DNA from 2 places in the Kitasatospora papulosa genome. Region 2 is predicted to be linked to the other one. Evidence: riboswitches for the same ligand, from Rfam matches in the RefSeq annotation. Region 2 holds a riboswitch; the other holds the start of a gene.
The links. Region 2 has a riboswitch for S-adenosylmethionine ahead of thrC (threonine synthase). Riboswitches for the same ligand answer to the same signal wherever they lie in the genome.
Positions count from the first base shown of each region.

Region 1: linked by a shared signal. The riboswitch ahead of OG362_RS23460 (aminotransferase class V-fold PLP-dependent enzyme) and the one ahead of thrC (threonine synthase) in region 2 are both predicted to bind S-adenosylmethionine.

Region 1 covers NZ_CP108452.1:5,361,866-5,366,272, reverse strand. The annotation lists gene OG362_RS23470 (rhomboid family intramembrane serine protease) at 1-711, shown strand, start outside; gene OG362_RS23465 (Lrp/AsnC family transcriptional regulator) at 708-989, shown strand; gene OG362_RS23460 (aminotransferase class V-fold PLP-dependent enzyme) at 1,070-2,446, opposite strand; SAM riboswitch class IV at 2,632-2,749, opposite strand; gene trpD (anthranilate phosphoribosyltransferase) at 2,879-3,943, opposite strand; gene qcrB (cytochrome bc1 complex cytochrome b subunit) at 4,065-4,407, opposite strand, start outside.
Region 2 covers NZ_CP108452.1:3,220,222-3,224,628, reverse strand. The annotation lists gene OG362_RS13800 (alpha,alpha-trehalose-phosphate synthase (UDP-forming)) at 1-707, opposite strand, end outside; gene OG362_RS13795 (glucosyl-3-phosphoglycerate synthase) at 778-1,728, opposite strand; SAM riboswitch class I at 1,882-2,009, shown strand; gene thrC (threonine synthase) at 2,028-3,326, shown strand; gene OG362_RS13785 (MoaD/ThiS family protein) at 3,355-3,630, shown strand; gene OG362_RS13780 (cold-shock protein) at 4,074-4,280, shown strand.

The DNA of each region.
Region 1 (4,407 bases), 2.1 Mb from region 2:
CGGGCCAGGGGGTTCGGGGCCGCGGCGGGCGGTGCCCCGGTCACCTACGGGCTGATGGCGTTGTGCTGCGCCGTCTTCCTGATGAGCCCGCTCTCGGGGTTCAACCCCGTCTACGGCGACGCCGACGCGCTCCTCGCCGCTCAGGCGGGGTACTTCGAGCGGTGGGGCGTGATCCCCAGCGAGCTCCTGGACGGCTCGGCGCACGCGGCGCTCACCCCGCTGACCGCGCTCTTCGTCCACGGCAGCTGGCTGCACCTGCTGGGCAACATGCTCTTCCTCTACGTCTTCGGGGCGATGGCGGAGGAACGCATGGGCCGCGTCGAGTTCACCCTCTTCTACCTCGTGTGCGGGTACTTCGCCCTGGTCGCCTACGCGGTCGTGCACGCGGATTCCGACCAGACGCTGGTGGGCGCCTCGGGGGCGATCTCCGCGGTGCTGGGCGCCTTCCTCTACCTCTTCCCCAAGGCCCGCGTCACCAGCCTCTTCCCCTTCCTCTTCTTCCTCCCGCTGCGCTTCCCCGCCTGGATCGTGCTCGTCTTCTGGTTCGTCCTGCAGTGGCTGGCGGCGCGGGGCGCGGGCAGCGGCCCGGGCGTGGCGTACCTCGCGCACGTGGCGGGTTTCGCGGCCGGGTTCCTCTACGCCTGGGTCCGGTTCCGGGGGACTAGAGTGAAGGTTCCAGCCACGGCCACCGAGGGAGAAAGCCAGCCGTGATCACCGCGATCGTGCTCATCAAGACCAGCGTGGACCGGATTCCCGAGATCGCCGAAGCCATCGCCGCGCTGGACAGCGTCAGTGAGGTCTTCTCGGTCACCGGTACGTACGACCTGATCGCCATGGTCCGGGTGGCCCGGCACGACGATCTGGCGGATGTCATCCCCGGCCGGATCAGCAAGATCCAGGGCGTCGAGGCCACGGACACCCACGTGGCCTTCCGCACCTACTCCCAGCACGACCTGGAGGCGGCCTTCGCCATCGGCCTCGACGGCTGAAGCGGCCCACCGCCGGCACGACCGCGGCCGGGGACGGGGCGGGACGCCCTCGCCCCCGGCCGTTCGCGTACCGCGTGCGGTCAGACCTGGGCGGCGCCCCGGTCGGGCACGCAGCGGCCCTCCTCGGTGCGGTAGGTCCAGCGGGCTCCCTCGCCGACCAGTTCGCGGACGGCGCCCAGGAACCGCTCGATGTGCTCGTCCGGGGTGCCCGCACCGAAGCTCACCCGGATGGCGTTGAGCGACCTCTCCCCCGGCGCGGCGTCCGGCGCGCCGCACTCGCCCGGGTCCTGCGGCTCACTGCCCAGCAGGGTCCGCACCAGCGGGTGGGCGCAGAAGAGTCCGTCGCGCACTCCGATGCCGTACTCGGCGGAGAGCGCGGCCGCGAAGTGCGAGCTGTTCCATCCCTCGACCACGAAGGAGAGGACGCCGACCCTCGGGGCGTCGTCGCCGAACAGGGAGAGCACCTTGACCTCGGGGACATCGGCGAGGCCCTCACGGACCCGGGTCACCAGCTGCTGCTCCCGGTCGACCAGCCGGTCGAAGCCGGCCTCGGTCAGCGCCTTGCAGGCGGCGGCGATGGAGTAGACGCCGATGACGTTGGGCGATCCGGCCTCGTGCCGGGCCGCGGTGGTGTGCCACTCGACGTCCACACCGCCGTCGGCGCGCCGGGCGACCTTGCGGGAGGCCCCGCCGCCCGCGAGGTACGGCTCGGCGTCCACCAGCCAGTCGGCCCGGCCCGCGAGGACACCCGAACCGAAGGGCGCGTACAGCTTGTGCCCGGAGAAGGCGACCCAGTCGACGTCCAGCTCCGCGATGTCCACCGGGTGGTGCGGCGCCAGCTGTGCCGCGTCGAGCACGATCCGCGCACCGTGGGCGTGGGCGGCGGCAGCCAGTTCGCGCACCGGCCAGAGCTCGCCCGTGACGTTGGAGGCGCCGGTGACGCAGACCAGGGCGGGGCCGTGGGGGTCACGGGCGGCGAGGGCCTTCTCCAGCGTGGCGACCGCCTGGTCCGGGGTGCGGGGGGCGTCCAGGTAGGTCACCCGGGCGTCGCGCCAGGGCAGCAGCGACGCGTGGTGCTCGGTCTCGAAGACGAACACCTGGCAGCCGGCGGGCAGCGCGGCCGCCAGCAGGTTGAGGGAGTCGGTCGTCGAGCGGGTGAAGACCACCTGGTCCTCCGCACGGCAGCCGAGGAACTCCGCGACGGTCGCACGGCTGGTCTCGAACAGGTCGGTGGAGAGCTGGGAGAGATATCCGGCACCGCGGTGGACGCTGCCGTAGTACGGCGCGTAGGCGGCCACGTCGTCCCAGACGCGCTGCAGGGCGGGGGAGCTTGCCGCGTAGTCCAGGGCCGCGTAGGTGACGTCTCCGCCCGTGACGAGCGGAACGGTGACATCGGCACCCAGAACCGGCAGCGGTGCACAAATGGTCTGGTCGGCGGCAGCGGTGGGGACAGACATGGCGAACTCCTGTGAGAGGCAGGCGAAATCCTCGCGCCGGTGACCCGAAGGGTGCGCGGCGACGCGGGGAGAGGAAGAGAAGAAGGGTGTGCGGAGGAGGGCTCGAAGCCCTATCGCATTCGCTTGCTCACAAGAGGCTCCCTGGGACCAAGGACCCCAAGGGGTGGCATGGGAAGATGCCGAGGGGCCCGCGCTTGCCACAGACCTCGCTGCCTGCGGCCTGGTCTTCACCCGGGGCACCCCGCCACGGACGGAGGGTTGCCGGACAGCGGGCCGGGGCCGTAGTCGCTGTCACTCATGACCTGCGCAGCATCTTGCCACATCCCCCGGCACGCGCAAGGCGCGGTCCGCGATCCGGACCGCGCCTCGGGCACTCCCGCCGCAGCCGGGCTGTCCCGGCGCGAAGGGCCTCGACTCGTCTCGTACGCCCTCTCAGGCGTTGCTGGCCGCCACCCAGCGCTCCAGGGCCCGCTTGGCCGCTCCCGAGTCGATCGACGCCGCGGCCCGCTCGATCCCGCCCGCGAGCTGCTCGTCCAGGGTGCCCGCACCCGGGTCCAGCGCGACCAGCGCGGCGGCCGAGTTCAGCAGTACGGCGTCGCGTACGGGGCCGGTCTCCCCGTCGAGCAGCCGGCGGGCCACGTCGGCGTTGTACGAGGCGTCAGCTCCGCGCAGCGCCTCGACGGGGACCAGGCCGAGGCCGACGTCACGCGGGTCGAACGCCTCCTCGCGGACGCCGCCGTCGCGGACGATCCAGACACGGGAGGTCGCCGTGGTGGTCAGCTCGTCGAGACCGTCGTCGCCCCGGAAGACGAGCGCGGAGTTGCCCCGGTCGGCCAGCACACCGGCCACGATGGGCGCCATCTTCGGGTCGGCCACGCCGATGGCCTGGGAGCGGACCCGGGCCGGGTTGGTGAGCGGGCCGAGGATGTTGAAGGTGGTCTGCGTGCCGAGTTCCTTGCGCGCCCTGGCCGCGTGCCGCAGGGCGGGGTGGAACTTCACCGCGAAGCAGAAGGTGATGCCCGCTTCCTCGGCCACCGCGACGACACGCTGCGGCGTCAGCTCAAGGTTGACGCCGAGCTTCTCCAGCACGTCGGAGGCACCGCTGGCCGAGGAGGAGGCCCGGCTCCCGTGCTTGACGACCTTCGCGCCCGTCCCCGCGACGACGATCGCCGACATGGTGGAGATGTTGACCGTCTTGGCCATGTCGCCGCCGGTTCCCACGATGTCCACCGTGCGGCCGGGGACCTCGATGGTGTGGGCGTGCTCGTACATGGCGCGGACCAGGCCGGTGACCTCGTCGACGGTCTCGCCCTTGGCCCGCAGCGCGATCGCGAAGCCGGCGATCTGCACGTCCGTGGCCTCGCCGCTCATGATCCGGTCCATGGCCCACGCCGTCGCGTCGGTGCCGAGGTCCTCGCCGCGCAGGAGGGGGGTCAGCACGCCGGGCCAGGTGAAGTCCGCCACGCTGCCGCCGCCGTCCGGGGTCACAACGTTCATGGTCCGCTCCTGGGTCCACAGCCGGTAGAAGTACGCCTCCACCCTATCCAGCCCCGGGAGCAGCGAAGAGCCCCGTCCATCGGATGGACGGGGCTCCTGCTGTGGCGGTCAGCTGAGGTGATCAGTGGTGGCCGTGGCCGCTGGTGATCTCCTTGTACTCCTCGGCGGTGGGCTTGGCGATCTGGTTGTTCTCGCCGTAGTAGCTCTTGCTGAGCCTGGCCCGCAGCTTCTGCAGCGCCGACGGCTTGCGCTCGACACCGTTCTCGTCGACCGTCGGGCCGATCTCGATCGGCTTGTACTGCTCGTGCGCCGTGAGCGTGTGCAGCTGCTCCGGGCTGAGCGGCTCGTGGATCTCGACGAACTCACCGTGCGGCAGGCGCTTGATGGTGCCGGACTCGCGTCCGTGCAGCACCTTCTCCTTGTCGCGGCGCTGGAGGCCGAGGCAGATCCGCCGGGTGACGACG
Region 2 (4,407 bases):
TCCGCGTCGGCGCCCAGTCCGTGCACCCCGATCCGGGTGCGGCCCGTGCCGCCGAGGATCTCCGTGCAGCAGCCGATGAAGGCGTCCGCCCAGCGACGGGTCAGGAACGCGGCGCGGTCGGCGCCCAGGATGCCCTTGAGCAGCTGCTCGCCGATGTCGTCGGGCAGCAGCCGGAAGTAGTCGACGGGCGCCCAGGGGGTGTGCGAGAAGTGCCCGATGCGCAGGTCGGGGCGGAGCTCGCGCAGTATGCCGGGGACCAGGGAGAGGTGGTAGTCCTGCACCAGGACCGCGGCGCCCTCGCCCGCCTCCTCGGCCAGGGCCTGGGCGAAGGCCTGGTTGTACGCCTCGTAGGAGGCCCACTGCCGGCGGAACTCCGCGTCGAAGACGGGCTCCACCGGGGTCTGGTAGATCATGTGGTGGACGAACCAGAGCACCGAGTTCGCGATGCCGTTGTAGGCGTCGGCGTGGACCGCGGCGTCGATGTCGAGCATCCGGACGCCGGGCTCGGACACCCCGCGGCGCACCGCCTCGCGGTCGCCGTCACTGAGGGCGGCGCACACCCACAGCTTGTCGTCGACTGCGCTGAGGCCGGAGACGAGCCCGCCGCCGCCCCGTTTCGAGTCGAGCGTGCCGTCGTCACGTCGTGTGTACGACACCGGGCCGCGGTTGGACGCGACGAGAACCTGGGCGGCGTGCTCGGAGACCATGTACCCGAACCTAGCCCGTTCGGGAACCCTCCAAACGTGATGTGGGCGCCGGGCCCCGCGCGGGGAACCGCTACGCCGCGTCCCGGGCCGCGTACTCCGCGATGTCCCGCATCGGCGGCCGTTCCTCGGTGTCCACCGCATGGGTGTGCGGGACGAACCCGTCGGGTCCACGCTCGAACTGGGTGATCTCCGGCCGCACGAGCGGTCCGCGGGAGAGCCGCAGCTGCGCCGTGCGGTAGATGGTGGCGGCCATCCTGCCGAGGGCCTGGCCGTCCTGATGGCGGTGCCTGCGCACGCCGACGTCCACCTGCGCGAGCGCGTCCAGGCCGACCGTGTGCAGCGCGTCGACGAGCAGACCCAGTTCCACTCCGTACCCGACGGGGAAGGGGAGCCGCTCCAGCAGGGAGCGTCGTACCGCGTATTCGCCGCCGAGCGGCTGGACGAAGCCGGCCAGCCGCGGCCAGTGCAGGTTGAGCAGCGGGCGGGCCACCAGTTCAGTCACCCGGCCGCCCTGCCCCGCGGTGTCGCCCAGCGGGCGGTCGTACATGGCCTTCACGAACTGGACCTGGGGGTCGGTCAGCAGCGGACCGACGATCCCGGACACGAAATCGGCGGAGAAGTCCTTCAGGTCGGCGTCGACGAAGCAGACGATCTCCCCGGTGGTCACCAGCAGCGAACGCCACAGGACCTCGCCCTTGCCGGGGAGCGCGGGTATCCGGGGGAGTACGGAGTCCCGGTGCACGACCCGGGCGCCGGCCCGGCGGGCGACCTCGGCGGTGGCGTCGGTGGAGCCGGAATCGATCACCACCAGTTCGTCCACGAGCCGGACCTTCTCCATCAGCTCGCGCCGGATCACCGTCACGATCTCCCCGACCGTCGCCTCCTCGTTCAGCGCGGGCAGGACGACGCTCACACGCGAGCGGTTCGGATCCTTCGCCCGGGCGGCCGTGAGGCGCTCGATCGGGCGGTCGGCAGCTGACCAGGAACGCCTGGTCAGCCAGCGTTCCACCTCTTCCAGCACGGTCGATACTCCCTGTATGTGATCCATCTCGCGGTTCGGACGACTATCTCAACCGTCCAGTGCTTCGGTTACAGTCTTGAACAACGCGGATGACCCTCGCATGTCGGGGTCGGTCCGCGAATAAACGCCCGGATCCATGGTCCGGTGCCATAGCGCTCATCCAGAGGGACTGAGGGAACGGCCCGTTGAAGTCCCGGCAACCCTCCTGCCGACCGCGAGGTCACGGTGGGGAAGGTGCCAATTCCGTCTTGCGGCGAAATACGTCGCGAGGAAGATGAGGAGAAAGGGCCTCCGCCATCATGGCCGTGCAGACAGTTGCAGAGAACACCAATTCTTCCGCCGTGGACCTCGGTCCCGCCGCCGCGCTTTCCTGTCGCGAATGCGGCGAGCGTTTCGAGCTCGGCCCCATCTTCGCCTGCGTGTCCTGTTTCGGGCCGCTCGAAGTGGCGTACGACCTGCCGAGCGGCTCCCCCGAAGAGCTGAAGAAGCGCATCGCCGAGGGTCCGGACAACATCTGGCGGTACGCGCCGCTGCTGCCCGTCCCCTCCGATGTCGCGGACAAGCCCAACATCAACCCCGGCTTCACGAAGCTGGTCAAGGCCGACAACCTCGCCCGCGAGCTGGGTGTGACCGGCGGACTGTACGTCAAGGACGACTCCGGCAACCCGACGCACTCCTTCAAGGACCGTGTCGTCGCCATCGCCGTCGAGGCGGCCCGCGCCTTCGGGTTCACCACCCTCTCCTGCTCCTCCACCGGCAACCTGGCGGGTGCGGTGGGTGCCGCCGCCGCCCGCGCCGGCTTCCGCTCCTGCGTGTTCATCCCGCACGACCTGGAGCAGGGCAAGGTCGTCATGGCCGCGGTGTACGGCGGTGAGCTCGTCGGTATCGAGGGCAACTACGACGACGTCAACCGCTTCTGCTCGGAGCTCATCGGCGACCCGCTCGGCGAGGGCTGGGGCTTCGTCAACGTCAACCTGCGGCCGTACTACGGCGAGGGCTCCAAGACCCTGGCGTACGAGATCTGCGAGCAGCTGGGCTGGCAGCTGCCCGACCAGCTCGTCATCCCCATCGCGTCCGGCTCACAGCTCACGAAGATCGACAAGGGTCTCCAGGAGCTGATCAAGCTCGGTCTCGTCGAGGACAAGCCGTACAAGATCTTCGGCGCCCAGGCCGAGGGCTGCTCCCCGGTCTCCACCGCCTTCAAGGCCGGCCACGACGTGGTCCGTCCGCAGAAGCCGAACACCATCGCCAAGTCCCTGGCGATCGGCAACCCGGCCGACGGCCCGTACGTCCTGGACATCGCCCGCCGCACCGGCGGTGCCGTGGAGGACGTGAACGACGAGCAGGTCGTCGACGCGATCAAGCTGCTGGCCCGCACCGAGGGGATCTTCGCGGAGACCGCGGGCGGGGTGACGGTCGGCGTGACGAAGAAGCTGATCGAGGCCGGTCTGCTCGACCCGTCCCTGACCACCGTCGTCCTGAACACCGGCGACGGCCTGAAGACGCTGGACGCGGTCGCCCCGACGACCGGCCTGTCGGCCACGATCCGGCCCAGCCTGGACGCGTTCCGCGACGCGGGCCTCGCTGCCGCCAACTGACCACCCGAGACCCGAGGAAGGCACCCACATGAGCGTCAAGGTCCGTATCCCCACCATCCTCCGCACCTACACGGGCGGTCAGTCCGAGGTCCCGGCCGAGGGGGCGACCCTCTCCGAGGTCATCGCGTCCCTGGAGCAGAACCACCCGGGCATCGGCGCCCGCGTCCTGGACGACCAGGGCAAGCTGCGTCGCTTCGTCAACGTGTACGTCAACGACGACGACGTGCGCTTCGAGGGCGGTCTGGACGCGGTCACCCCGGACGGCGCCGGCGTCTCGATCATTCCCGCCGTCGCCGGCGGCTGACGGCGGGACGTCACGGGCCGCCGTCGCGGTCCGGCCGCACGGTATTCACGCGATGGCCCTCTCCACGGCAAACGGAGGGGGTCATTCTGCATGGTTGAGCGCGGTACAGTTGGGGAAGTCCCCGCAGTTGCCCGCGCGATCCACATATGAGAATGCGCCCTGCCGCGACAAGAAGTAGCCAAAGTGCGTGAACGCCTTGAGGCATAAGTCGCCTTTGTCAGGCCCGACTTGCCCTGGAATCGTATGAATTCCCCCTATCCGCGTGGTCGCGTGCGCCCAGAATTCTCGTCCGATTGACCTGTTGCAGAGGGCAGTTGGGCAGATACATTCGGCCGCGGTCGACGCGTTCCGGCGCACGCCACCCTCTCCTGTCGGAGGGTGAGTTCTGACCCGGGACCGCGAAGTGCGGTCTCGTGCAAGGGCCAGTAATAGGGGAGTTGGGCATGGCTCAGGGCACCGTCAAGTGGTTCAACGCGGAGAAGGGGTACGGCTTCATCGCGGTCGACGGTGGTGCGGATGTTTTCGTCCACTACAGCGCGATCCAGATGGACGGGTACCGCACCCTCGAAGAGGGTCAGCGAGTTGAATTCGAGATCTCGCAGGGCCAGAAGGGGCCGCAGGCGGACATGGTCAAGCTCGCCGTCGGCTGAGCTCGGCGCGGTCGGCCACCGACACCACTCACACACGCGAGGCCCGTACTCCTACCGGGGGACGGGCCTCACGTGCGTCTCCGGGCCCCCGTCGTGACCTGCGGCGGAGTCCCGAGGTTGTCCACAT